DNA from 4 places in the Kitasatospora sp. NPDC101155 genome. Region 3 is predicted to be linked to each of the others. Evidence: riboswitches for the same ligand, from Rfam matches in the RefSeq annotation. Region 3 holds a riboswitch; each other region holds the start of a gene.

Evidence for each region. A riboswitch is a leader RNA that binds a small molecule or an ion and turns the genes downstream of it on or off. The one in region 3 is predicted to bind magnesium.
Region 1: linked by a shared signal. The riboswitch ahead of ACIRYZ_RS12605 (magnesium transporter MgtE N-terminal domain-containing protein) and the one ahead of ACIRYZ_RS41020 (NRAMP family divalent metal transporter) in region 3 are both predicted to bind magnesium.
Region 2: linked by a shared signal. The riboswitch ahead of ACIRYZ_RS31970 (NRAMP family divalent metal transporter) and the one ahead of ACIRYZ_RS41020 (NRAMP family divalent metal transporter) in region 3 are both predicted to bind magnesium.
Region 4: linked by a shared signal. The riboswitch ahead of ACIRYZ_RS07715 (NRAMP family divalent metal transporter) and the one ahead of ACIRYZ_RS41020 (NRAMP family divalent metal transporter) in region 3 are both predicted to bind magnesium.

Annotation. Positions count from the first base shown of each region.
Region 1 covers NZ_JBIWPN010000007.1:11,542-18,363, reverse strand. Annotated here, with positions in the region: partial or broken gene ACIRYZ_RS12620 (beta-ketoacyl-ACP synthase 3) at 1-487, shown strand, start outside; gene ACIRYZ_RS12615 (DUF6081 family protein) at 591-1,610, shown strand; gene ACIRYZ_RS12610 (NRAMP family divalent metal transporter) at 1,877-3,196, opposite strand; gene ACIRYZ_RS12605 (magnesium transporter MgtE N-terminal domain-containing protein) at 3,193-4,560, opposite strand; M-box (ykoK) riboswitch at 4,868-5,045, opposite strand; gene ACIRYZ_RS12600 (hypothetical protein) at 5,474-5,656, shown strand; gene ACIRYZ_RS12595 (cysteine hydrolase) at 5,716-6,315, opposite strand; gene ACIRYZ_RS12590 (MFS transporter) at 6,376-6,822, opposite strand, start outside.
Region 2 covers NZ_JBIWPN010000029.1:22,014-28,835, reverse strand. Annotated here, with positions in the region: gene ACIRYZ_RS32000 (ABC transporter permease) at 1-32, opposite strand, end outside; gene ACIRYZ_RS31995 (glyoxalase) at 115-483, opposite strand; gene ACIRYZ_RS31990 (hypothetical protein) at 480-971, opposite strand; gene ACIRYZ_RS31985 (winged helix-turn-helix domain-containing protein) at 1,026-1,466, opposite strand; gene ACIRYZ_RS31980 (hypothetical protein) at 1,513-1,761, opposite strand; gene ACIRYZ_RS31975 (hypothetical protein) at 1,834-2,121, opposite strand; gene ACIRYZ_RS31970 (NRAMP family divalent metal transporter) at 2,225-3,874, opposite strand; M-box (ykoK) riboswitch at 4,220-4,397, opposite strand; gene ACIRYZ_RS31965 (YhgE/Pip domain-containing protein) at 4,581-5,882, shown strand; gene ACIRYZ_RS31960 (LysR family transcriptional regulator) at 5,927-6,822, opposite strand, start outside.
Region 3 covers NZ_JBIWPN010000059.1:27,219-34,040, reverse strand. Annotated here, with positions in the region: gene ACIRYZ_RS41030 (hypothetical protein) at 88-237, opposite strand; gene ACIRYZ_RS41025 (lanthionine synthetase C family protein) at 413-1,807, shown strand; M-box (ykoK) riboswitch at 2,047-2,222, opposite strand; M-box (ykoK) riboswitch at 2,656-2,829, shown strand; gene ACIRYZ_RS41020 (NRAMP family divalent metal transporter) at 3,159-4,808, shown strand; gene ACIRYZ_RS41015 (hypothetical protein) at 4,868-5,131, shown strand; gene ACIRYZ_RS41010 (VOC family protein) at 5,220-5,606, shown strand; gene ACIRYZ_RS41005 (NRAMP family divalent metal transporter) at 5,801-6,822, shown strand, end outside.
Region 4 covers NZ_JBIWPN010000004.1:215,534-222,355, forward strand. Annotated here, with positions in the region: gene ACIRYZ_RS07695 (methylmalonyl-CoA mutase family protein) at 1-141, opposite strand, end outside; gene ACIRYZ_RS07700 (NlpC/P60 family protein) at 471-1,541, shown strand; gene ACIRYZ_RS07705 (M56 family metallopeptidase) at 1,833-2,717, opposite strand; gene ACIRYZ_RS07710 (BlaI/MecI/CopY family transcriptional regulator) at 2,714-3,049, opposite strand; M-box (ykoK) riboswitch at 3,277-3,453, shown strand; gene ACIRYZ_RS07715 (NRAMP family divalent metal transporter) at 3,812-5,476, shown strand; gene ACIRYZ_RS07720 (MgtC/SapB family protein) at 5,580-6,314, shown strand; gene ACIRYZ_RS07725 (YoaK family protein) at 6,361-6,822, shown strand, end outside.

The sequences.
Region 1 (6,822 bases), on a different contig from region 3:
CGGGGCCGACATCTGGTCCACCCGGCTGAACCACGACGACCGGGCCTCCGCGATCATCTTCGGCGACGGCGCCGGCGCGGCGGTACTGCGGGCCGGCGACCCGGACGAGCCGGGCGCCTTCCAAGGCTTCGACCTCGGCAGCGACGGCGGGCACCACGACCTGGCGCTGCTCGCCGTCGGCGGATCCCGGCAGCGCTCCTACCGGCAGCCGCCGAGCGAGCAGGACAACCTGCTCGCCATGCGCGGCAAGGAGCTGTTCTCGCACGCGGTGGAGCGGATGAGCTCCTCCTCGGCGACGTTGCTCGACCGGATCGGCTGGACCGTCGACGACGTCGACTGGTTCGCCGGCCACCAGGCCAACTCCCGTATCCTGTACGCCATCTCCGACCTGCTGACGGTGGAGCGCGAGCGGGTCCTGCTGCACATCGACCGGGTCGGCAACACCTCGGCGGCCTCCATCCCGCTGGCGCTCACCCACGCCGGCGCGGCCGGGACCTTCGGGGTCGGCGACCGCATCCTGTCCACCGCCTTCGGCGTCGGGCTCGCCCCGAATCCCCGGAACCCCAAGACCCCGAAAGGTACTTGCTGCTATGCGCCCGATCAGGCGTCTCGTCCGCGCCGCCCCCGCCCAGGCCCAGGCCCAGGCCGCGGACCTCACCACCAGCACCGTCTTCACCGACAACTTCCAGAACGGCTTCGACACCTCCAGCACCGGGAAGTGGCAGCTCTGGCCCGCGCCCGGCATGCCGAGCGGCGACGGCATCCCCAGCACGGACGCGAACGGCCTGCACGTGATACCCAGCGGCACCGACCCGGCCACCGGGAACCCGGCGTTCGCCTTCACCACCGCCCAGCAGACGGCCGGCGGCGCGGGCGACCGCGACCACACCAAGTGGCTGTCCTTCGCCAACCACAACTCCACGGCGGGCTTCGCCGGTTACGACACCCCGGCCAACGGCCGCTGGACCTGCGACGCCAACCTCTCGGTGACCACCCGCAAGACCGAGGCCAACCCCTTCGGCGCGAACGTCACCGACCCCCAGTCCGACCTCCGCCTCGCCAACGGCGCGATGGTGGTGGCCGACCTGGAGACAGGCGTCCTGATGGACTTCCACGTCACCAACAACACCGTGTACGCCTGGTACGAGCGGCTGCGCTACCCCAACACCACCTACTCGGCCTTCGCCTACGCGGTGCCGGTGGCGACCATCTCCAAGGGCGCGTCCCTCAACTACCAGATCCAGCTGGACAACAGCCGCACCCGCGCCACCTGGAAGATCAACGGCATCCCGGTCTACAGCGTCACCGACCTCGGCGCCCGCCCGACCGACCGCTCCCACCTGGTCACCGACCACGGCGGCACCGACCAGACTGTCGCCCCGCGCCAACTCCTCTGCGGCCTCGGCACCTTCACCATCATGGACGGCGCCGGCCAGGACGGCCGCGGCCTGGTCCAGCTGGACACCACCCCGGGCTACTACTACGCCCCGCCGGCCGGCCAGCCCACCCCGCAGACCTTTGTCGACACCGCCAGTCCGGCGAGCAGCCGGCTCTGGGGCCAGGGCGCCGAGATCGCCTCCTCCTACCTGACCATCACCACCGCCCAGTAGCCCCTGGGCCTGTCCTACGGGCCCGGCAAGGACCCGCGGGACAGGCCCGGCGCACGGCCCGGAACCCGTACCGGCAGCAGCTGGCCGCCGCCTACGCGGGGCTCCCGCCCGACCTCGCGCCCCTCGCGTACGAGCACGGTCCCGAACTGGCCGAGCTCATTGCCCGCGACCTCTCCCGCGGGCGGTGACGACCGACGGCCCCCGATGTCCGACGACGGGGCCGTCGGTCATCGGGGGCCGTCGTGGCGGGCCCGCGGGGGAGGGCGTCAGCCGATGCCGAACCAGCCGAGGACGGTCTGGATGAGCAGGATCGTCGACATGACGGCCACCCCGACCACCACGACGGTGGCGGCCACGCGGTAGCGGGGGGTGTTGGCCGCGTCGCCGAGGACGGAGCGGCGGTTGGTGAGGACCAGGAGATAGACCAGGACGATCGGGCTGATCAGGCCCTGCAGGACCTGGGTGCCGATCAGCAGCTGGATGACGTCCACCGGGGTCATCGCGACGACCGCGCCGAGGACGATCTGCGCGGTGAACACCCCGAGGAACAGCGGGGCGTCACGGAAGCTGCGGGAGACGGAGCGCTCGACGCCGGCGGCCTCGCCGATGGCGTAGCTCGCCGAGAGCGGCACCACCGCGCCGGCCAGGGCGGAGGCGCCCAGCAGCCCGAAGGCGAACAGCAGCTCGGCGCCGTGCCCGGCGACGGGCTTGAGCGCCTCGGCGGCCTGCGCGGCGGACTCCAGCGGGCCGGTGCCGCCGATCGCGGCGGCGGTGGCGATGATGATGGTCAGGCTGATCACACAGGCGAACACCGCGCCGAGGACGGCGTCGGCCCGGATCAGCTTGTAGTCGGCGGGCTTGGCGCCGCGGTCGACCACGCCGGCGGCGGCGTAGAACTGCATGTACGGGCTGACGGTGGTGCCGATCAGGGCGACGGCCAGCAGGATGAAGTCCTTGCTGGCCTCCACGTGCGGGATGACCAGGTGCTGGCCGACCTGTCCCCAGTCCGGGTGGCCGAGGACCATGGCGACCGGGTAGGCGAAGAACGCCAGCGACATCACCAGGAAGATCCGCTCGGCCCACTTGTACGAGCCGAACAGCACCAGCGACCAGAGCAGCACGGCGGACGGCGGGATGACCGCCCACTTGGGCACGCCGAGCAGTTCGAACGCGGCGCCGATCCCGGCGAACTCGCTGACCACCAGGCCGGTGTTGGCCAGCAGCAGGCAGAACACCGCGAGGGCGGTCAGCCGCAGGCTGAACTGCTCGCGGATCAGCGCGCCCAGACCCTTGCCGGTGTGGGCGCCGAGCCGGACGGCCATCTCCTGCACCATGACCAGGGCGACGGTGACCAGCACCATGAAGAACAGCGTGCCGTAGACGTACTGGGAGCCGGCGCTGGCGTAGGTGGCGATGCCCGCGGCGTCGTTGCCGGCGTTGGCGGCGACCAGTCCGGGGCCGGCCACCATCGCGATCGCGGCCAGTCGGCGCAGGCCCTTGCGGCAGCCGGGGCGCCCCGGGGCGGACGGCACGGGCGCCGCGGCGGCGTCCGGACCGGCGTCGAGGGTGTCGAGGTCGCGGGTCACTTGAGGAGCCTCCGGAAGTGCAGGCGCCCGCGCTCGGGCAGCAGCGAGTCGAGGATGTCGTCGGCCAGGACCCGGCCGAGGGGGCAGTCGGAGTCGTCGACCACGAGCAGGGAGGTGGCCCGGGCCGCGACCAGTTGGTCGGCGGCCTCGGCGAGGCGGGTGTCGGGCCGGACGGTCACCGGCGGGCCGAACTGGTCCAGCCAGGCGACCAGGTCGCCGATCACCGAGGTGTCCTCGGCCACCGCCAGGTCGAACAGCGGGATGTCGGCGAGCAGCCGGCCCTGGTCGTCCAGCACGGTGACCGCGTCGATGTCGGTGCGGTGCTCGGCCTGGGCGGCGAGCTCCGCCCGTACCTCGGCGACGGTGTGCGCGGGGCCGGCGGTGACCAGCAGGGTGGTCATCGCGCCGCCGGCGGTGCCCTCCCGGTGGGTGAGCAGGGAGCGCAGCTCGGCCGCCTCGGGCTCGGGCATCCGGGCCAGCAGGGTCTCGCGCTCGCCGGGCGCGAGGTCGCGCAGGGCGTCGGCGGCCTCGTCCGGCTCCATCTCGTCGACGAGCCGGGCGGCGTGCTCGGGCGGCACCTCGCGCAGCAGGTTCTCCAGCTCGGCGGGCTCCATCTCCTCCAGCGCGTCCGCGGCGTGCTCCGGCTCCAGCCAGCCCAGCAGCTGCTGGCGTTCGTGCCGGCCGAGGTCCTCCAGGATGTCGGCGAGGTCGGCCGGGCGCAGCCGGTGCAGCGCGGAGCGGGAGGCGCGCAGCCGCACCTCGGCCGGCCCGTGGGTGGCCTGCTCGCCGAACGGGGCGACGGACTGCCAGTCCAGGACGCGCTCCGGGGTGGGGCGGATCTGCCAGCGGCGCGGGCCGAGCCGGCGCAGCAGGGTGGGCAGCGAGACGTCGACCCCGACCAGGACGGTCCGGGCGGCCAGCGGGGCCAGGTAGAGGTCGGCGGCGCGGGTGACCTGGACGCCGTCGACGTCGACGAGCTGGTGGTCCAGCACGTCCCGGGCAAGCAGCACCTCGCCGGGGCGGCGGTTGAACTCGCGCAGGTCCAGACGGGCGGTGCGCAGCCGGACCTGCCCCGTCATGATCCGGTCGACGGCGTCGGCGGCGATGAAGGTGCGGCGGCGGCCTATCCGGATGATCAGCCCGGTGACCGGCGGGTACGGCTCCGTGCCGTAGAGGCGCGCGACCACGTCGACGACCCGGCCCACCTCTTCCCCGGCCTGGTTGGCGACCGGCCCGCCGACCAGCCCGGCGACGGAGACCAGCGAGGACCGGACGGTCCGGGTGACGGCGGTACGGCGCTCGGCGGCGACGGTGCGGTCGCGCAGCCGGGCGGTGGCGGAGTTGAGCAGGGTGGTGGCAGCCATGGTGGGGACCCCCTTGCCCCGGCAGGACGGGGCATCGGGCCGCCCGGCGGCGCGCCACCGCCGACGCTGACCGCGCGAACCGCTTCCAGGCATGCGCCAGGGCCGCCCGGGCCGGGGCGGCCCGGAGGGCGGAGCGGACCGGATCGGTCAGGGAAGGAGGGGGCGCCTCGGACGACTGAAGGACGGCGAGGACGACATCGGATTGGGCCGACTATGGCCAGGACTTCCGTCCATCACGCCTCCTCCCGATTTCGGCCGCGCATCGAGGTCGCGGCGGCACGGCAGGGGGAGACCGACGTCACCGCCCGGTGCACCCCCACTCGTCAGAGCTTTGGCACTCCACGGCGTGTCCCTGTCGATACCGACGGGAAGCCACTTGGGGTCACCCCTTGAGCCGGGGAGACCTGTCCTGATCCGGAGCGTCTCTCGACGGGTGGGATCAGTGGCCTGTGTCCGTGAAGACGCCTCACCGAACGAGGTGTCTGTTCAAATCCGCCCCAGGATAGGACGCTGTCGCCCTTCCGGCGTAATCCTTGACCGGAGCTTGACCCTGAGCTGACCAGCGGGGGAGCCGCCCGGCGCACGGTCGGGTGCGGACTGTCGCCCTTCGGTCGGCGACCGCCGGGGAGCCGAACTAGTTTATGGCCGGGCCCCGGTGACGGGGAATCCGACCGACGCGTGGGCCCGGGAATCCGACCGACGCGTGGGCCCGGGAATCCGGCCGACGCGCGGGCCCGGCTTCCTTCGGCGGGTGAGGCGGTCTCACCTGATCGGGCGGTCCTCGCCGCCCGGTGTGCGCCCGGCGTGCGCCTCGCGCGCCCGGCGGATCGCGACATGCGTTAGCACTCTGCGTGTCTCTCGGCAACGGAAAGTAACTGCCATCCCTGGGGTTGCTCCGCTGGTCGCCACCCAGGTGAAGGGCGATCCGGACGTCCTCCGGCACGCCGGTCCGACCTTCGAGTTCCACCGACTGCCCGCCACCGGAAAGAAGCTGCACCTGATGGGGCTCTGCGACGCCGCCATGGTGCACTTCCCGCAGCTGGGCGGCGACAACAGCGTGCGCTGGCTGATCGGCAAGCTGCCGGACGAGCTCTGAGACCGGCTGGACGGGCCCGCTCGCACCGGCGTGCGAGCGGGCCCGTCCGCGCGTCCCGGCTAGCCGGCCCGGAGCAGGGCGGGCAGCGCGGCGGTGTCGACGAGGTGGGCCCGGGAGGGGAGGACCCGGTGGAGCAGGACGTCGTGGACTTCCGGGTCCGGGTCCGCGATGCCGTCGGACAGCACGTAGAGCCGGTAGTCGCGGTCGGCGGCGTCGAGGACGGTCGACAGGACGGCGCCGCCGGTGCTGATGCCGGCGACGACCAGGGTGGTGATGCCGCGCTCGCGCAGCTGCCGGTCGAGGTCGGTGGTGGACAGGGCGCCGAAGCGGGTCTTGCGCACGACGAGGTCGCCGTCCCGGGGAGCCAGGCGCTCGTGTACGGCGGCGGCCGGGTCCTCGTGGTGCATGGCGCGGTGCTGGGCCAGCGGTCCGAAGGACTTGTTGGCGGCCGGGATCGCGTCCCAGTCGGCCTCGGTGAAGCCGACGCGTACGTGGGCGACGGTGCCGCCCGCCGCGCGAACGTCGGCGACGGCGGCTTCCACACGATCGAGCAGGGCCTCGCGGTCCCCGCCCTCGGGCAGAGCGGCCAGGACCGCGGGCTGGCAGTCCAGGACGAGCAGGGCGGTGTGCGCGGGGTCGAGTGCGGGGGCGGTGCTCACGCGAGTGTTCTCCTTCATGCGAGGGTGCGAGTTCGTGCGGGGGTGCGACGTCATGAGGGGCTACGCGACCGTTCCGGCCCGTGCCGCGAGGTCCGGTTGCGAGGTGTGCTCGCGCCGGGGGAGCAGGAACGGGGTGGCCAGGATGAGCAGCCCCGCGACCGCGAGCGCGGTGCGCGGGCCGGTGACGTCGGCGAGCAGCCCGCCGAGCGCGGTGAGGACGGCGATGGACACCTGCTGGCCGATCGACCAGGCCGACAGGGTGCGGGCGACGAGGTGCTTGGGCGTGCGTTCGAGCCGGTAGGTGGCGAGCACCGGGGTGTACAGGCTCATGTTGATGATGATCGCCAGCTCGACGGCCATCACGGTGACGAGTCCGACGACGCCGGGACGGACGAAGACCAGGCCGATCAGCCAGACGGCGCGCAGGGTGCCCACGGTCCGGAACACCCGGTCGCGGCCGTAGCGGGCCACCACGCGGCGGGCCAGCCGGGAGCCGATGAGTCCGCC
Region 2 (6,822 bases), on a different contig from region 3:
GACAGGCCCGGGGCGGACTTCAGCAAGGACATGACGGACCTCCGGCGCACAAACCCGGGCAGTCTGCTCCCTGCCGACGTCCGTATGCAAATGGACCGGTGCCGGACCGGCCGGTCAGGCCGCCGCCTCGACGAACTCCAGCAGGTTGCCGACCGGGTCGGTGGTGTAGAAGCGGCGCCGGGGCGGCAGGCTCTCGTCCCAGACCACCTGGGCGCCGAGTTCCGCGAGCCGGACCGCGAACTCGTCGATCTCGCAGACCGCCATCCCCGGGTGGGCCTTGGTGCTGGGGCGGAAGCGCTCCTCGATGCCGAGGTAGAGCCGCACCCGGCCGCCGTCGGCGGCGAACCAGCAGCCGCCGCGCCCGGTGAGCGGCTGGGGCTTGGGGATCTCCGCCATCTGCAGCACGTCGCCGTAGAAGGCGCGCAACAGGGCCTCGCTGCCGGGTGGGGCGGAGAGCTGGACGTGGTCGAGGGCCGTGATCAATGCGGCCTCCTGTCGGACGAGGTCGGAACGGACGTGGCGTGGCTCCGGGCCGCGGCTACCAGCAGCCGGGCGGTCGGGGTGGGCAGGTCCAGGTGGCGGGCGATCCACTGGGGGTCGTGCCCGTGGGTGGCGAACACCCAGGCGGTGTAGAGCCGGTTCAGCCCCGGGGCGTCGGCGGAGAGCAGGAGCGGGCGGACCTGCTCCATCGGGAAGCCCTCCAGCGAGCGGGCGCTGAACCACTGGGTGTCGTCGTCTCCGGCCCCGGCGGCGACCCGCTCGGCGGCCGGCCGGCCCGCCCGCCGGCTCTGGGCCAGCAGCAGGGCGAGCAGCAGCCCGGCCGTCGCGGCGCCGATGAGCACGCCGGACAGGAAGGGCCGCAGCGGGGCCGGGGCGAGGGCGAGGGCGGCGGTCTGGAGGACGAGCAGGAGGAGGACGCCGCACAGGGCGGTCCCTCTGCCGGTCCCGGGGAACAGGGCGGTTCTGGTCATGTGCGGCGTCCTCCTTCGGTGGTGCGGTGGGTGCGGCTGCCGGCTCGGGCGGCCTCAGGCGGCGCGGACCAGCCGGGGGTCGTACTTGTAGCCGATCTGCCGGACGGTGGCGATCGCCTCCCGGTGGCCGGGGCCGAGCTTGCGGCGGATCCGGGCTATGTGGGTGGCGATGGTGCGGGTGTCGCCGGTGTCCGGCCGGCCCCAGACCGCCTCCATCAGCTGGCGGCGGGAGTGCACCCGCAGCGGGTTGCCGACCAGGTGCGCGAGCAGTTCGAACTCCAGGTACGGCAGGTCGAGCTGCTGGCCGTCGACGGTGACGGTGCGCTGATCGGGGTCGACCACCAGTCCGGGGTCCGGGCTGATGACGGGGCGCGTGGCGGCCGGTGCGGCCGGTGCGGCCGGTGCGGGGCGCAGGTGCCGCACCGGTGCCGGGACGGCGGGGGCGGCGGCGTGGTCCGAGAAGATGGCTTCGAGCCTGGGGTAGCGCACGGCCATGGCGGAGCTCCTTCGTCGGGTCGAAACGAGTCGGGGAAGTGGTGGGTCAGAGGCCCGGGTGCCAGGAGGCTTCCAGCCGGGCCGTCCCGTTCGGGGCGGTGACGGTCCGCCAGCTGGACCGCATCGGCAACGGGCGGCCGCTCGGCACGGTCGCGGCCGGCCCGGCGACGGCCTGCAGGACGGGGTTGTCCAGCGGGCTCGCTGCCAGGCGTCGGCCCACCGCGGCGAGGGCGGCGCGCAGTCGGCCGGGGTCGGTGGACGGAAGGGCGGGCTGGAACGCGGCAACGATGGACATGGCAGGTCACCTCCGTGACGGGACAATGAAAAATGAGCAAGTGCGCCGATGTGCGCGGTAATCGATGAAGACTCAGGCAGCGGTCGCGGTGGCGGCCCGGTGATGGGCGGCGGCGTGGGCGAGGCGGTGCGCGGCGGCCGGCGGGAGGTCCGCGAAGGCGGCGAGCCAGTCCGGGCGGTGCCCCTGGCGGGCGAGCAGGTAGGCCAGGTGGACGCGCGGCTCGTACGCGGAGGCCGGGCTGTTGGGCGTGCCCGAGTGGGGGCAGGCGCCGGGGTCGTCGAGGCGGTAGGCGCGCTCGACGCCGTCGTACAGGGCGAGGCGGACGCTCGGGCAGTGGTGGAGCAGGGGGGTGGTGCGCATGGCCGTACTCCCTTCCTTCCCCCTGGTGCGGGGTGGTTGAGGGTTCCGGGTCGGGGCCGGGGGCGGCGGGGCTCATTTCGAGGCGCCGCCCCCGGCGTCCGGGTCAGTGGCTCAGGGCGGTCTGGACGATCTTGATGATGACCATGACCATCGCGATCAGCAGGTAGGTGCGCAGGGCGCCCATGCCGATCTTGCGGGCGGTGGACATGACCGGCCGCTCCAGCGTCTCCAGCGGGGGCATCCGCCAGCTCTCCCGACCGGTGCGGTCGATCGGGTCCTCCTTGGTGCCGCGGCGGCCGAAGGTGAAGAAGTACCCGGCGACCAGCACGCCCGCCACACCGCAGCCGGCCATGATCCACAGGAGCGCGTCGGAGCTGATGTCAGGCCAGACCACGGCGGCGGTCAGGATCAGCGACAGCATGACCAGGATGCCGACCACGGCGGAGGTGAAGGCGTTGGTCTTGGGGCCGTTGCGCCAGGGGCCGAGTACGGCCTTGTCGTTGCAGAGCAGCAGCAGGAAGACCGTGGCGGAGGGCAGCAGCACACCGGCCAGCACCTGGACGAACTGGGTCATCAGGCCCTGGGCGTAGTCGGTGGACAGCAGGGTGATCGCCGCGGCCACCACGACCACGCCGGCGTAGATGCCGTAGAAGCCCTTGGCGCCCTTGACCCCGCGGTGCAGCGAGTGCTTGATGCCGAAGACGTCGCCGATGGCGTAGGCGGTGGACAGCGACACCGCGAAGGCACCGATGATCGAGGCGTCCAGCAGCGCGATGGCGAACAGCACGCCCACCAGGTGTCCGGCCTTGTCCTCCAGGCCCTTGGCGATGCCGGCCGCGTCGGTGAAGTTGCCGAAGCCGTCGGTGCCGTCGAAGGCGGCGGCGCAGAGGCCCATCATGGCGGAGGCGCCGATGATCACGATCGCGATGCCGATCCACAGGTCGGCCTTCTCGTACTTCATGAAGCGCGGGGTGATGCGCTTGTCGATGACGTACGACTGCTGGAAGAACAGCTGCCAGGGGGCGACGGTGGTGCCGACGATGGAGACGATCAGCAGCATGACGGTCGCGAGCTCACCCGAGGCGCCCGGCATCTGCGGCACCACGAAGTCGTGGGCCATCTGCGAGGTCTTGGGGTGGACCATGAAGTAGATCGGCACCAGCAGCAGCGAGCCGACGCACAGCGTCACCGCGACCCGCTCGAAGCGCTGGAAGGAGCCGGTGAAGGCAGAGGCGATGATGACCGCCGCCGCCAGCACCACCGAGGCGACCTTGGGCAGGCCCAGGTACCCGGCCGCGAGTGTCACGCCGATGAACTCGGTGACCAGGGTCAGCGCGTTCAGCAGGAAGAGGTCGATGACGCTGAACGCGCCCCAGAACTTGCCGAAGCGCTCCAGGATGAGGCGGGCGTGGCCGACGCCGGTGACGGCGCCCAGGCGCAGCACCATCTCCTGGTTGACGTAGAGCACCGGGATCAGCAGGGCCAGCGTCCACAGCAGCTGGGTGCCGTAGTTCTGGCCGGCCTGGCCGTAGGTGGAGAAGGCGCCGGCGTCGTTGTCGCCGACCATCACGATCAGGCCGGGGCCGACGATCGCGAGCAGGGTCTTGAGTCTTGCTGAAAGACCCTGGCGTGGTGCGTCGTCATCGAGCTTGATGGTGCCGAGCGCACCCTTGATGTCGCCGACGTGGGCGTCGTCAAGTACCGCCGAACGCTGCGGCGGAACCTTCGAGTCGAGTGTGGCGTTGGTGGTCATGGCGTTCCTCCCGTGGGCCCCTGACAGGTGGGGCGGTTGGGGGCACGCGGCAGCAGTCCCCCCTGCGTGCGGGCACGGCGCGTCGGCGCGCGGCGGTGCGCGCCCGTTCGGGCACGGCGGAGCCGCGTGCGTGGTGCTCAGTGCTGATGCGTCGTCGGATGTACGCGCAGGGAAGGTTGTTACCGCGTGCCAGAGGTGTACGGGGTGTACGAGGACAGGCGGAGGTAGGGGCTACTGTGGCCCGGACTACTGCAATCCATGTCTCTCGCCTCCTCCCGGTCGACGCACCCCGTGGTGCGTGTCATCGACGCGGCAAGGAGTTCGCCGGCGCGCGAAGCGACCGCCGGCTCACCCCAACTCGTCAGAGCTTTGGCACTCCACGGCGTGTCCAACCCCCTTGGGCCGGAAGCCACTTCGGATCAACCCTTAGGTCGGGAAGATCTGTCCTAACCCTGGGCGTCTCTCGACGTCGTCGGATCAGTGGCCTGTGTCCGTGAAGAAGCCTCACCGAACGAGGTGCCTTCTTCAAACCTCCAGAAGCATAGACCGGCCGGAGGTCTATACTTGCGCACTTGGTAGAACCTTTACCTTTGTGAAGGGGAGCCACCCGCCCGGGTGGCGCGGGTTTGACCACCCTGCCGCCACGGAACGACTTCCCGCCGTACCCGCAGCGGCACCAGGCAGTGCCCACGACCCGAGGGGTGGCATGGCGACCACAGGCTCCCAGGGGGCTCCCCGACAGGCGAGGGCGCTGGCGCTCGCCCGGCACCCCAAGCTGTGGCTCTTCCCGAGCGTCCTGTGCGGCCTGCTGGCCGTGGTGCTCTCACTGCTCTACATGGGCGGCATCGTCAACCCGAACGGGAACCTGCACCGGCTGCCGATCGCCCTGGTGAACGCCGATCAGGGCGCGCCGCCGCCCGGCCGCCCGGTGAACCTCGGAACCGAGCTGACCCGGGCGGTGGTGGCCGGAACCCCCGACGACACCGTCGACTGGCGGCAGACCGACGACGCCGGCGTCCGCGACCTGCTCGCCTCCGGCAAGGTCTACGGCGCGCTGCTCGTGCCGGAGGACTTCACCGCGACCGTCACCAAGCTGGCCGCCGGCGGCGCCACCGAACGGCCCACCCTGACCGTCCTCACCAACCCCGGCCTCGGCAGCCTCGGCGCCTCGATGGCCGCGCAGATCGTCCAGACCGCCGCCCACCAGGCCTCGGTCACGACCGGCAAACAGCTGCTGGCCGCCCTACCGGCCTCGACCGCCCGGGGCCCGGACACCGGCGCCACCGCCCGGCTGCTGCTCGCCGACCCGATCGCCGTCACCGCCCGGGTCGGCCACCCGATCGGCGGCCACAGCGGCCTCGGCCTGAGCGCCTTCTACTACGCCCTGCTGGCCGTGCTGACCGGCTTCATCGGCGGCAACATCATCCACAACGGCGTCGACGGCGCGCTCGGCTACAGCGACAGCGAGATCGGCCCCTGGCACACCCGCCGTCCGACCGTCCCGATCAACCGCACCCAGACCCTGCTGCTCAAGATGGTCATGACGGCCGGGATCATGCTGCCCACCGCCTCCCTGGTGCTGCTCTGCACGGTCGGCATCCTCGGCATGGACGCCCCGCACCAGGCGATGCTCTGGCTGTTCGGCTACTGCGCGAGCGTGGCCGTCGGCCTCGGGGTGCAGGCGATCAACGCCGCGTTCGGCGGGATCGGGCAGCTGGTGTCCATGTTCGTCTTCATCGCGCTGGCCCTGCCCTCCTCCGGGGCGACCGTCCCGCTCCAGGCCGTGCCCGGGTTCTACCGCTTCCTCGGCATCTTCGAGCCGATGCGCCAGCTGAGCGCGGGCATCCGGGCGATCCTCTACTTCGACGCCCGGGGAGACGCCGGGCTGGCCCGCGGCTGGATCATGATCGTCGTCGGCCTGGTGCTCGCACTGGCCTTCGGCTTCGCGATGACCCGCTACTACGACCGCAAGGGCCTGCACCGCTGGACGCCTCAGCCCTCGGACTGACTCCCGTGGGCGTGCCGGTCGACCGGGCCCCGCGCGTCGAGCCGCTACGCCCCCGGCAGGCTGCCCAGGACGGCGGCGACATCCGTCCGCCGGGCCACCTCTAGCAGCGCGCGGGCCATCACCGAACCCGGCTCCCGGGCGGCGATCACCAACCCGATCGGCGCGCTGTGCACCGGCTCCACCAGCGGAACGGCCTGCATCCCCGGCGGGACGCCGAACACGTGCAGCCAGGCGTACGGCACCACGCTGGCCCAGTGACCGGTGCGCACGTGCGCGAACAGCGAGGCCACCGAGTCGGTCTCCACCCGGGGCGTCGGCTCCAGCCCGAGGCCCGTGAACACCTCGTCCAGTACCCGGCGGCCCTGCATGCCCGGGTGCAGCAGGCACAGCGGCAGCCGGGAGGCCTCCGCCCAGGTGGCGCGCGGATGCCGGGCCGGCCCGTCCGCCAGGCTGGTCAGCAGGACGTACCGTTCCTCGTACAGCGGCAGGGCGCGCAGGTCCGCGGAGCCAGGCCCGGGCAGGTAGGTGATGCCCGCGTCGATCTCGAAGTTCCGTACCTGGCGCAGCAGTTCCTCGGAGCGCAGGTTGGTGGACAGCTCCACGGCCACCAGCGGGTGGGCGGCGCAGAGTGGCCCGGTGAGCAGCGAGACGGCGCCCGAGGCGGTCGGCACGGCGCCGATCCGCAGTCGTCCGCTCAGCCCGGTGCGCAGCGCGTCCACCTCGTCCCGCAGGGCGTTTCGGTCGGCCAGGATGCGCTGCGCCCACAGCACGATCCGTTCGCCCTCGGGGGTGAGGCCCTCGTAGGCCCGGCCGCGCCGCACCAGCAGCACCTTCAGCTCGTCCTCCAGCTTGCGGACGGCCTCGGACAGGGCCGGCTGGGAGACGTGGCATGCCTGGGCGGCGCGGGCGAAGTGGCGCTCGCGGGCGAGGGCGACCAGGT
Region 3 (6,822 bases):
TACTGCAGCGATCGTGCTGCATTACGTGGAGAATGCCGCCCCGGGCGGGCGGAAAAGCCAGCCCGGGGCGGTTGTTGAGCCGGTGAATCAGTGGCAGTGCGAGAAGGTGCAGAAGCAGGTGCCCAGCGAGGGGTGCTGCACCTGGGCGGCCTCGTCACCCTGGCCGAAGGTCTCCTGGAGGTCCAGGTCGAAGGCGTCGAACTGCAGCTCGGCTTCGTTGATAACGGTGTTCTTCATGGTTTTCTCCTTGCGTAATTATTGCTGATTTTCGGCCGGGCTTCCCCGGCTCGTGAATGACGCTAGAGGGCTTTTCGATATCCGTCAACCGGGGCCTTGTTGGGGGAATCTTCCGAGATTTGTGGCAAAGTGTTTTCGGGCATGCCGAAACCACGACCCGGAAGAAGGACGTGACATGAGGAATTCCATGGCGGAAAACCGCGGCCCCGGTGCCGTCGAGCAGGCAGCGGAGGAGGCGGTGGAGACCGTCGCACAGCGGCTGCGCGATCCAGAGCGGCTCGCCGCGGTCGTGTCGGCCCCGGGCAATGCCGACCCGGTGACCGGGAGGAGCCCGTGGTCAGCCGTGTCGCTGGGCGAGGGCCACGTGGGCATCGCGCTGCTGTACGCGCGGCTGGCGCGCCGGGACCGCGCCTGGCGCCAAGTGACCCACGCACACCTGTCTTCGGCCGTGTCCCGGTCCGGCGGCGGGGCTGCGGCGGACAGCCTCTACCTCGGCGCGCCCGCGCTCGCCTTCGCGGTCCGCAGCGCTGTCGCGGGTCCCGGGGACTATGCGGGCCTGCTCGCCGCGGTGGACAGGCGGGTGGAAGCGCGCGTTCGGGCACTGCTGGGGCTGGAGCGGGAGCGGCTGGCAGCGGGGCGGGAGGGGCCGGCGATGGCCGCGTACGACGTCATCGGCGGTCTGACCGGCCTCGGACGCTACCTGTTGGCCTGCGGACCGGAGCAACGGCCGCTGCTGGTCCAGGTGTTGGAGTACCTGGTCGAGCTGAGCCGGCCGCTGCGGATCGGCGGCCGGGAGCTGCCCGGATGGTGGGTGCCCGGCCCGCCCTCGCCTGTCGTGGCCGAGCAGTACCCGGAGGGGCACCTCAACCTCGGTCTGGCGCACGGCATCCCCGGGCCGCTGGCCCTGCTGGCGCTCGCCCGCCGGGAAGGGGTCGCCGTGGCGGGCGCGGACGAGGCCGTGCGCCGGATCGCGGAGTGGGTACTCGGGCACCGCAGCCACGACGGCGAGCAGGCCGGCCCTGACTGGCCGGCGTCCATCGCCGTCGACCACGTCCATCTGCCCTCCGGCGTCGACGCCGTCCCGACCCGGACCGCCTGGTGCTACGGATCGCCGGGCGTCGCCAGGGCTCTGCAACTGGCCGGCCGGGCGTTCGGCGAGCCGGGCTGGGAGGCGGAGGCCGTCCGCGCCGTCCACGCGGCGCTCGACCGGCCCCGCGAGCGGTGGGGCCTGCACGACCCCATGCTCTGCCACGGGACGGCGGGCCTGCTCCAGGTCGCCGCCCGCGTGGCCCGCGACAGCGGCGACGCGCCGCTGCTGGCGCGCCTCGCCGGGCTGGCCGAGGAAGTCGTTTCGTCCTACGACCCGGAGTCCGCATTCGCGTTCCCCGGCTCGATCCCGCCCGGCGCCGTCGCGGCCGACGGCGAGGGGGAGCGGCAGGTCCGCAGGTATGACCGGGCGGGCTTCCTGGAGGGGGCGGCCGGTGTCGCGCTCGCCCTGCTCGACCATCTGGACGGCGGTGCCGAGGAACTCGGTGGGCTGCCGTGGGACGGTGCGCTGCTGCTGGCCTAGCGGCAGGTGCGCGTCGTACGGCCTGGCGAAGCCCGCTGTCGCCGGGCCGTACGACGCGCCTTTCCGGAGGAGGGGCGGCGATGCCTCACGGAGGCGGGCGGAGGCGGGGCCGGTCAAGGGCATGGACGGGTGTCTCGTTCTTCTGGGTGCAGCAGATCCCGCCACCGGGCATGGATCGGGAAGAGCCAGGCCCGGCGGTGCGGTGCGCAGGAGGCGCGGTCGCCGCTGCGCGAGGGGTCACGACACCTCTCACGTAAGAGCTTCGGCACTGCACGGCGTGATCCGCCCGGGTGGGCGGAAGCCACTTGGGGTCACCCCTTAAGCCGAGGAGACCTGTCCTGAACCTGGGCGTCTCTCGACGTCGTCGGGTCAGTGGCCTGTATCCGTGCAGACGCCTCACCGAACGAGGAGTCGCCCGAACAGTAGAAACGTACGAGGGGCGCGCTGTCAATCGCGGCCCGATCCACCGTCAAACCCGTGTCCTTACGTCGAAAGGCCTGCCGCCACCAGGGCGTTCTCGGCAGCCGGGTTGTGCGGAGGCTTCGAGGAATTGACGGGTCATCGTCGGCGCGCTCGGCACGATCAGACGGACGACACCGGCGCGTATCGAGGCCTTCACGGCGCGCCAGGCGAAGCCCGACCCGGCCGACCGCGTCACGGGTGAGGTGTGGTTGATGCGGGGCCAGCACGTCCACGGTTCGCCGCTCTCCTGGACGGAGTTGTCCGGTCCGGGCGTGCGCTGCCGGGAGGCCTGCCACCGGTCCCGAGCGGTCCGGGCGGCGGCGTCAAGCTTTGGCAAAGCGTTCGAGTTCTGTCCGGCGAGGGGTCTATGCTCCTCGAGGTTTGAAGAGGCACCTCGTTCGGTGAGGCGTCTTCACGGACACAGGCCACTGACCCGACGACGTCGAGAGACGCCCAGGTTCAGGACAGATCTTCCCGAGTTAAGGGTTGATCCCAAGTGGCTTCCCCCACAGGGGGATTACGCCGTGGAGTGCCAAAGCTCTGACGAGTTGGGGTGAGCCGGTGGCCGTCGTGCGCCCGGTGAGCTCCTTGCCGCGTCGATGACACGCACCACGGGGTGCGTCCGACCGGGAGGAGGCGAGACATGGACTGCAGTAGTCCGGGCCATAGTTGCCCCTGCCCCCGCATGCGCTCGTTCCTCACCAGCACGCGGTAACCACCTTCCCTGCACGTACGTCCGACGTCGCGCCATGCCTGCACGCGGCTTTGCCATGCCCGCGTGGCCCCACGCGGCCACGGGCGGATGCGGCGCGCCTGCTCGCAAGGGGGATTGCTGCTGCGTGTCCTCAACTTGCCCCGTCCTGTTCCTGGGGCCCAAGGGAGGCTCGTCATGACCATCAACGCCACACTCGACCCGAAGGTTCCCGGCCCGCGCTCGGCGGTGCTGGACGACGCCCACGTCGGCGACATCAAGGGTGCCCTCGGCACCATCAAGCTCGACGACAACGCCCCGCGCCAGGGCCTGTCCGCGAAGCTGAAGATCCTGCTGGCGATCGTCGGCCCCGGCCTGATCGTCATGGTCGGCGACAACGACGCCGGCGCCTTCTCCACCTACGGTCAGGCCGGCCAGAACTACGGCACCCAGCTGCTGTGGACGCTGCTCCTCCTCGTCCCGGTGCTGTACATCAACCAGGAGATGGTGCTGAGACTGGGCGCCGTCACCGGCGTGGGCCACGCGAGACTGATCCTGGAGCGCTTCGGCAAGTTCTGGGGCGCGTTCAGCGTCATCGACCTGTTCCTCCTCAACGCGCTGACCCTGGTCACCGAGTTCATCGGGGTCACCCAGGCCGCCAGCTACCTCGGCCTGCCCAAGGAACTCTCGGTGGTCCTGGCCGCCGCGGTGATCATCGCCTCGGCGTTCACCGGCTCCTTCCAGCGCTTCGAGCGCGTGGCGGTCACGCTGTGCGTGGGCTCGCTGCTGCTGGTGCCGATCTACTTCATGGTCCACTCGAAGACCTCGCAGATGGCCCACGACTTCGTGGTGCCGCAGATGCCGGGCGGCGCGGGCGAGCTGTCCACCGTGATGCTGCTGATCATCTCGATCGTCGGCACCACCATCGCCCCGTGGCAGCTGTTCTTCCAGCAGTCGTACGTCATCGACAAGCGCATCACCCCGCGGTTCATGAAGTACGAGAAGGCCGACCTGTGGATCGGCATCGTGATCGTCGTCGTCGGCGCCGCCGCCATGATGGGCTTCACCGCCGCGGCCTTCGCGGGTACCGACGCCGCAGGCAACTTCACCGACGCCGCCGGCGTCGCCAAGGGCATCGCCGACAAGGCCGGCGAGGTCGCGGGTGTCCTGTTCGCCATCGCCCTGCTGGACGCCGCGATCATCGGCGCCTTCGCGGTGTCACTGTCCACCGCCTACGCCATCGGCGACGTCTTCGGCATCAAGCACTCGCTGCACCACGGCGTCAAGGGCGCCAAGGGCTTCTACGCGATCTACGCCGGTGTGGTGGTCGTCGCCGCCACGGTCACGCTGCTGTCCACCGACTACGCCCAGGGCCTGATGACCCAGTTCGTCCAGGTGCTCGCCGGCGTGCTGCTGCCCTCCGCCACCGTCTTCCTGCTGCTGCTCTGCAACGACAAGGCCGTCCTCGGCCCGTGGGTCAACGGCCCGAAGACCAACGCGTTCACCGCCGCGGTGGTCGGCATCCTGGTCACCCTCTCGCTCATCCTGACCGCCTCCGTGGTCTGGCCGGACATCACGGCGGGCACGATCCTGTGGATCATGGCCGCCTGCGGCGTCGTCGGCGTGCTGGTCGCCGGGTACTTCTTCACCTTCGGTCGCCGCGGCACGAAGGAGGACCCGATCGACCGCACCGGTCGGGAGGACTGGAGGATGCCCCCGCTGGAGACCCTGGAGCGCCCGGTCATGTCCGCCACCCGCAAGGTCGGCATGGGTGCCCTGCGCACCTACCTCCTGCTCGCGATGATCATGGTCATCATCAAGGTCGTCCAGACCGCCATGGGGCACTGACCCACGGCCCCGGTGTGCCTTCGGCATGCCCGCAGCCGGTCCGATGGAGGTGATCCGCCATGTCCGTCTTCACCGCGATCCACGTACCCGTGCCGCTCGCCAGGCCCCGTACCGGTCTGCGCGCCGCGCTGGCCGGTGTCATCCGCCGCCTCGCCGCGAGCCCGCTCGACCACCCGGTCCTGCACGCCGTCGCGGCTCAGGCCCCCGCCGCAGAGCCCGTGCGGATGCGTTCGCGCCGGCACGGCGTCACCGCTCCCGAGGGCACCCGGCGGCACGCCCATCGACGCCCAAGCACCCAGCGCGCTCCCGGCGACAACCGCTGACGCCGACCGCCCGCGTCGTGTCCGTCCGCCGCTTCGACCGCGGCCTCGTCCTGTGCTCGTCCATCGACCCCGAGGGGGAAGACCAATCGTGATCACCGCTCTTGACCATGTCCAGCTGCCCGCGCCGAGCGGCAGAGAGGAGGCCCTGCGCGCCTTCTACGTGGGGGTGCTCGGGATGGCCGAGCTCCCCAAGCCCCCGTCCCTGGCGAGTCGTGGCGGCTGCTGGTTCGCGGCCGACGACGGGCGCATCCGCCTGTACCTCGGCATCGAAGACGGCTTCCGGCCGACCACCAAGGTCCATCCAGGGCTGCGCGTGAGCGCGATCGACGAACTCGCATCCCGGCTGGCCCAGCACGGCGCCGCTGTGGCCTGGGACCACAGCCTTCCGCCGCAACGCCGCTTCTACAGCCAGGACCCGGCCGGCGACCTCCTGGAGTTCATCGAAGCGATCGGCGATCGGACACCCGCCCCGTAACCCGCCGCCCAGCATCAACTGCCCCACTGGACAGCCAAGTCAATCGGCCGTAGCCGGTTGCTCACCGGAATCGGCCTGCCGGCCCACGTCCCCTGCCCACCTTCATCCCGCGGCCCGCCCGGCCGTTCTTCGGCGTGCCCGGACAGAGGCGTGCCGTCGGCACGCCCGCACAGTCACCTCAGAGGAGAAGCGCGTTGGCCTTCCACACCACCGGCCCGACCCAGGGCCACCGGCCCGGCCCGAGCAAGCCGACGCCGCCGCAGGCCGCCTCCGGTGCTGCCGTCGTGGACAGCGCGCACGTCGGCGACATCGTCGGCGCGCTCGGCACCATCGAGCAGGACGACCCCGGCCGACGCGGATCGCTGGCGGAACGGCTCAGGGCTCTGCTGGTCATCATGGGCCCGGGCCTGATCGTCATGGTCGGGGACAACGACGCCGGTGGCGTGGCGACGTACGCGCAGGCGGGCCAGAACTACGGTATGAAGCTGCTGTGGACGCTGGCCCTGCTGGTCCCGGTGCTCTACGTGAACCAGGAGATGGTGGTCCGCCTCGGCGCGGTCACCGGCGTGGGCCACGCCCGGCTGATCTTTCAGCGCTTCGGCCGGTTCTGGGGGATGTTCAGCGTCGGCGACCTGATCCTGGTCAACGCGCTCACCCTGGTGACCGAGTTCATCGGCGTGTCCCAGGCGCTGGACTACTTCGGCATTCCCCAGTACGTCTCGGTTCCGCTCGCGGCGGTGCTGCTGTTCGCCGTGGTGGCCGGCGGGTCTTTCCGGCGCTGGGAGCGGTTCCTCTTCGCGCTGATGGCCGTGAACGTGATCGTGCTCCCGATGGCGCTGCTCGCGCACCCCAAGCTCGACGACACCGTGGCGGGAATCGCGCCGCAGCTCCCCGGCGGCCTCGACTCGACGCTGCTGCTGGTGATCATCGCCATCGTAGGGACCACCGTCGCACCCTGGCAGCTGTTCTTCCAGCAGTCCAGCGTGGTCGACAAGCGGATCACCCCGCGCTGGATCCACTACGCGCGAGCCGACCTGCGGATCGGCATCGCGGTCGTGATGACAGGCGCGATCGCCGTGATGGCCACCTCCGCATTCGTCTTCCAACACACGGACCTGTTCGGCCAGTTCACCGACGCCGGAGCGGTCGCCGACGGCCTCGGGACGCACGGTGGCCACACCGTCGGCGCGCTGTTCGCGGTCGTGCTGCTCGACGC
Region 4 (6,822 bases), on a different contig from region 3:
GAGCGCCCGCTCGGCGGCGGCGCCGTCCTCGGGCTGGGCACCGGACTTGCGCAGCACGCCCTCGACGAGCTGCTGCCACTGCTCACGGTGCGCGGCCGGGAACTCGGCAGCGAGGGGGAGCCCTTCGGGCGGGACCTTCATGTCCGCAGGTTAGCGCCCGTTTGCATACCCGCAAGAGGGGAGGCGTGTGTGACCTTGTTCTCGATTTGGCGAAGCTTTAGCACTCCGCTGGGTGACGAGTGTCAGAACGGGTGTCAAGGCAGGTGTCACGGGGTGGCGTGACGGGTGACGCAACGCCGGTGCCACGGTACGCGATCGATCGCCCGGCAGTGCCCGGATGGGGGATTGCGGAACCCCGCCACTCATCTATTAAGTTACTTCGAAGAAGGCGGGCAGGGGCGGCATCCCCCGTACGCCCCTGCCCGCTCTTCGTCGTCCCCTTTGCGTCCCCCGAAGGAGATCCCACCGCGATGGGAAAGCGCCGCAAGCCCAGCCCCCCGAGCCGGGCCCGCCTGGCGGTCCTCACCACGGCCATGGCCGGCGGCGCGGTGCTCGCCTCCGGCACCGCCCATGCCGAGCCCGCCCCGAGCCTCGCCACCGTCAAGGAGCAGGTGGACAAGCTCAATGAGGAGGCCGAGCAGGCCATCGAGCAGTACAACGGCTTCCAGGGCAAGCAGCAGAAGCTCCAGGGCGACGCCAACAAGATCCAGGAGAAGGTCGCCCGCGGCCAGGAGGCGATGAACGAACTGCGCACCCGGCTCGGCGGGGTGGCCGCCGACCAGTACCGCAGCAACGGCATCGACCCGTCCGTCCAGCTGATGCTCGACTCCGACCCGGCCGCCTACCTGGAGCGCGTCTCGGCGCAGAACCAGGTCGCCGACACCCAGACGGCCCTGCTCAAGCAGGCCCAGGAGGAGCAGCGCAAGCTCGACCAGGACCGCACCGAGGCCACCGCCACCCTCGCCCAGCTGGACTCCGTCGGCACCGAGCTCGCCGAGAGGAAGAAGCAGATCCAGGCCAAGCTCGCCCAGGCCCAGGCCATGCTCAACAAGCTCAGCGCCGAGGACCGCGCCAAGGTCAACGCCCAGCAGTCCGCGGAGAAGGCCAGGGCCGAGGCCCAGAAGGCGGCCGCCGCCGACCGGGCCTCCCGCTCCACCCAGCGCCCCGACCTGAACGCCCCGGCCCCGCCCGCCGGCGGCCGCGCCGCCGCCATCGTCGGTTTCGCCTACGCCCAGCTCGGCAAGCCCTACGGCTGGGGCGCCACCGGCCCCAGCAGCTTCGACTGCTCCGGCCTCACCGGCGCCGCCTACCGCGCGGCGGGCGTCAAGCTCTCCCGGATGTCCCAGGACCAGTGGAACGACGGCCCCCGCGTCGCCCGCGCCGACCTTCAGCCCGGCGACCTGGTCTTCTTCTACGGCGACATCCACCACGTCGGCATCTACATCGGCGACGGCAAGATGATCCACGCCCCCCGCACCGGCAAGAACGTCGAGGTCCTCCCCATCGACGCCATGCCCTACGTCGGCGCCGTCCGCCCGTAAACCCTTCCGCCCCGGCGGCCCCGTCAACCCCTGCGCGCGGCCGTCGGGGTGGGGCCGCAGAACGATCGGAGGACGTTCCGTCCGGCCGGAAGCGGCCTCAACTGAGCGGACCGGTCGAAACGTTGCCCAGAGGGTGGCCGGGCGCTCCGACAGCGCCGACCGCGATCACCCGGGCGCTCCGACAGCGTCGGCCGCGATCACCCGGGCGCCCGCGGCGGTAGTCCCGGTCGCCGCCGAGACGCGAGAAGGCTGGGGCGTACCTGCGCCGCCGCTGGGTACTGGTGGAACGACCTACGGGTGCGGCGCGCAGGCCAGCAGGTACGGCAGCACCGGCAGTGCCGACACCGCCAGCCACCCGGCCAGTTGGCGCCGCCGGCCGCCGCCGGGCCGCGCCAGCCGACGGACCCGGGTCAGCACCCCGGTGGACGCCGCCCCCAGGGACCCACCCGGAGCCGGACCGGACGTGGCCAACGCGCAGAGCGCCGAGGCCAGTTCGCCCCGCGACACCTTCGCCAGCGCCGCGTCGTCCGCCGCCATCTCCAGCAGCAGCGCCACCTCGGAGCGCCCCAGCCGGGCCAGCGGCAGCGGCCCGAGCAGCAGCGCGAAGGTGTCGGCGGGCAGCCGGAACAGGTGGTGGCGGCCGCGGATGTGCCCGTGCTCGTGCGCGACGGCCGCGGCGAGCTGCCGCTCGTCGAGCAGTCGCAGCGCCCCGCGCGACAGCACGACCCGGGAGCGACGCCCGGGCAGGCAGTAGATCGTCGGGTGGGCGTGCTCCAGCACCAGCGCGCCCCAGCGCCGGTCCCGTACGGCGACCACGTCCAGCACCGCCCGGTGCCGCCGCCGGGCCCGCCCGGCCCGGGCGCCGACCGCGGCCAGCGCGAGGGCGAGCAGCGCCCCGGCTGCGGCCGGCAGCCACCAGCCATGGGTGTGCGGCACGACCGGCCCGGCCGGTTCGAGGTGGGGGAGCAGTCCGAGCAGCCCGGCCGGCTCGTGGGCGGCGGGCTCCAGCGCGTGGTGCGCGGCGAGCACCAGGGCGACGGTGAAGGAGGCCATCAACGCCAGCCACAGCGCCGCGCCCAGGGTCGGACGGGTTTGGAGCCGGGTGGAGCCGGCCAGCCGGCGGGGCAGCAGGACGCCGGTCACGGCCAGGTAGAGGCCGAGCAGGGCGAGCGTCACTCGGCGTCCCGGGCCTTGACCTGTTCGAGGGCGGCGAGCAGGGCGGAGGCCTCGTCCCCGCTGATCCGGTCGACGAAGCGCAGCAGCGCGCCGGCCCGGTCCGGGGTGGTCTCCAGCGCCTGGTGCATCAGCTCGGCGGTGTACACCTCGCGGGTGCAGGTCGGTTCGTACACCCAGGCGCGGCCGACCTTGTCCCGGCGCAGCCAGCCCTTGGTGTGCAGGATGTCGGCGACGGTGGTCACCGTGGTGTACGCGACCGGCCGCTGCCGCTGGAGGTCGTCGACCACCTCGCGCACCGTGGCCGGACGGCCCCAGGACCAGAGCCGGTCCATGATCTCGGCCTCCAGATCGCCGAACCCCCGTAGCACCGCCGTGGTCTCCCTTGCCGAACCGACCGCCGGCGCCCTTCGCCCGCTGGAACGCGGCCCATGCTACGGCGGGTGCCGGGCGCGAGAGGGTGAAGGGAGTGCGCTTGGTCAAGGTTCTACAAAGGTGTAGCGGATCGGCCGAAAACGTGATTGGGCCGTTCGTGGCGGGTCTATGCTTGGGGAGGTTTGAAAAGGCACCTCGTTCGGTGAGGCGTCTTCACGGACACAGGCCACTGACCCGACGACGTCGAGAGACGCCCAGGTTCAGGACAGGTCTTCCCGACTTAAGGGTTGACCCCAAGTGGCTTCCGGCCAGGCAGGCTGGACACGCCGTGGAGTGCCAAAGCTCTGACGAGTTGGGGTGTACCGGTCCATTCGGGGCCGGTGTGCTCCTTGCCGTGTCGTGATGCGGCGCACAGACGGTGCGCCCCCGACCGGGAGGAGGTGGGAGACATGGACTGTCCTAGTCCGGGCCACAGTTGCCCCTGCCCCCGCATGCTCTCGAACACCTCCGGCACGCGGTAACAACCTTCCCTGCGCGTTCACCCGGTGCTTCGTCCCGCGCTCAACCATGCCTGGACGCAAGCCGCCTGACGCATCCTCATGCCCGTACGGCCGCCGCCGCTCAGCGTCGCCGTGTGGAGCGGATGCCGTGCGCTCGCAGGGAGGATCGCTGCTGCGTGCCCCCTGTCGCCCCCTCCAGGAAGGGGGCAGGGAGGCCCCGCCATGACCAACGTGATGCTGGACCCGAAGGTTTCCACGGTCCCCACCGCTCCCACCGCCCAGTCCGCCGTGCTCGACGACGCCCACGTCGGCGACATCAGGGGCGCGCTCGGCACCATCAAGCTGGACGACAACGCCCCGCGCCAGGGTCTGTCCGCGAAGCTCAAGACGCTGCTGGCGATCGTCGGCCCCGGCCTGATCGTGATGGTCGGCGACAACGACGCCGGCGCCTTCTCCACCTACGGCCAGGCCGGCCAGAACTACGGCACCCAGCTGCTGTGGACGCTGGCCCTGCTGATCCCGGTGCTCTACGTCAACCAGGAGATGGTGCTGCGCCTGGGCGCCGTCACCGGCGTCGGCCACGCCCGCCTCATCCTGGAGCGGTTCGGCAAGTTCTGGGGCGCGTTCAGCGTCATCGACCTGTTCCTGCTGAACGCGCTGACCCTGGTCACCGAGTTCATCGGCGTCACGCTGGCGGCCGGGTACCTGGGCCTGCCCAAGGTCGCCTCGGTCATCCTGGCGGCGGCGATCATCATCGCCTCGGCCTTCACCGGCTCCTTCCAGCGCTTCGAGCGCGTCGCCATCGCCCTGTGCGTGGGCTCGCTGCTGCTGGTGCCGATCTACTTCATGGTCCACCCCAAGACCTCGCAGATGACCCACGACTTCGTGGTGCCGCAGATGCCGGGCGGTTCCGGCCAGCTCGCGGCCGTCATGCTCGTCATCGTCTCGATCGTGGGCACCACCGTCGCCCCGTGGCAGCTGTTCTTCCAGCAGTCGTACGTCATCGACAAGCGGATCACGCCGCGTTTCATGAAGTACGAGAAGGTCGACCTGTGGATCGGCATCGCGATCGTGATCATCGGCGCCGCCGCGATGATCGGCTTCACCGCCGCCGCCTTCGCGGGCACCGACGGCTTCGGCCAGTTCTCCGACGCGGCCGCCGTGGCCAAGGGCCTGGAGGACAAGGCCGGCCACCTGGTGGGCGTGCTGTTCGCCATCGCGCTGCTGGACGCCTCGATCATCGGCGCCTTCGCGGTGTCCCTGTCCACCGCCTACGCCATCGGCGACGTCTTCGGCATCAAGCACTCGCTGCACCGCGGGGTCAAGGGCGCCAAGGGCTTCTACGCGGTCTACGCCGGCCTGGTGGTGGTCGCCGCGGCGATCACCCTGCTGTCGAACGACTACATGCAGGGCCTGATGACCCAGTTCGTGCAGGTGCTGGCCGGCGTGCTGCTGCCTTCCGCGACGGTCTTCCTGCTGCTGCTCTGCAACGACAAGGCCGTGCTCGGCCCCTGGCGCAACGGGCCGAAGACCAACGCCTTCACCTCGGCGGTGGTCGGCGTGCTGGTCATGCTGTCGCTGATCCTGACCGCGGCCGTGGTCTGGCCGGACATCAGCTCGGACGCGATCCTGTGGATCATGGCCGGCTGCGGCGTGGCGGGTGTGCTCGTCGCCGGGTACTTCTTCACCTTCGGCCGCCGCGGCACCAAGGAGGACCCGATCGACCGCACGGACCGGGAGAACTGGCGGATGCCCCCGCTGGAGACGCTGAGCCGCCCGGTGATGTCCACCGCCCGCAAGATCGGCATGGGCGCCCTGCGCACCTACCTGCTGATCGCGATGGTCATGGTCATCATCAAGATCGTGCAGACCGCGCTGAACCACTGAGCCACCGATCGAAGCCCGTACGGACGGGTGGTGGGCAGCGGCTCGCCACCCGTTCGTTTCCTTTTCCCGCGTTCCCCGTGATTCCTCTGGAGGAGGTGCCGTCGTGCACACCCTGACCACCGTCGAGTTCCTGGTCCGGCTCGCCACCGGCGTCGCCTGCGGCGCACTGATCGGCGTCGAGCGCCAGTGGCGGGCCCGGATGGCCGGCCTGCGCACCAACGCCCTGGTCGCCGCCGGCGCCACCCTGTTCGTGCTCTACAGCGAGGCGGTCGGCGACACCGGCAGCCCCACCCGGGTCGCCTCGTACGTCGTCTCCGGCATCGGCTTCCTGGGCGGTGGCGTCATCCTGCGCGACGGCGCCGGCGTGCGCGGCCTCAACACCGCCGCCACGCTCTGGTGTTCGGCCGCCGTCGGGGTGCTGGCCGCCTCCGGCAAGCTGGAGCTCGCCGGCCTCGGCGCGCTCGCCGTGCTCGCCGTCCACCTGGTGCTGCGCCCGGCCGGCCGGGCGCTCGACCGGGCCCCGCAGTCCGGCAGCGACCCGGACTCCACCTGCCGGGCCACCGTCCACCTGGAGTGCGACCGCAAGTCCGAGACCCACATCCGCGCCCTGCTGCTCCAGGCCCTGGCCGCCTCCGGCCTCGCCCCCACCGGCCTGCGTGCCCGCCGCACGGAACAGGGCGACGCCACCAGCCTGCGCGCCACCGTGGCGATCACCGGGCAGGTGACCCCGGCCCTGGAGCAGGTCGTCACCCGGCTGTCGCTGGAGCCCGGGGTGCGGGACCTGCACTGGCACCTGGACGAGGAGTCGGACGAGTCCGGCAGCCCGGCGCTCGCCTGAGGGAGTAGAACGGAAGGACCGTCACGCGAACCGCCCGGGAGGCCCGATGCTGAAACCCGACCCCGAGCACGGGCCGCTGGTGCCGATGCTGCTGGTGCTGACCGTGGTCACCGGGATGGTGGACGCGGTCAGCTACCTCGAACTCGGGCACGTCTTCGTCGCCAACATGACCGGCAACGTGGTCTTCCTCGGCTTCGCCCTGGCCGGCGCCGCGAACCTCTCCGCCACCGCCTCACTCGCCGCCCTCGCCGTGTTCCTGCTCGGCGCCCTGGCCGGCGGCCACCTCGCCCGGCACCTGCCCGGCCACCGCGGCCGGCTGCTGACCGCCGCCGTCGCCGCCCAGGCGGTGCTGGTCGCCGCGAGCACCGTCCTGGCGGCCGTCATCGGCCACGGCTCCGAACCCGCCCGCTACACCCTGATCGGCCTGCTCGCCCTCGCCATGGGCGGCCAGAACGCGGTGGTCCGCTCGCTCAAGGTCCCCGACCTCACCACCACCGTGCTCACCATG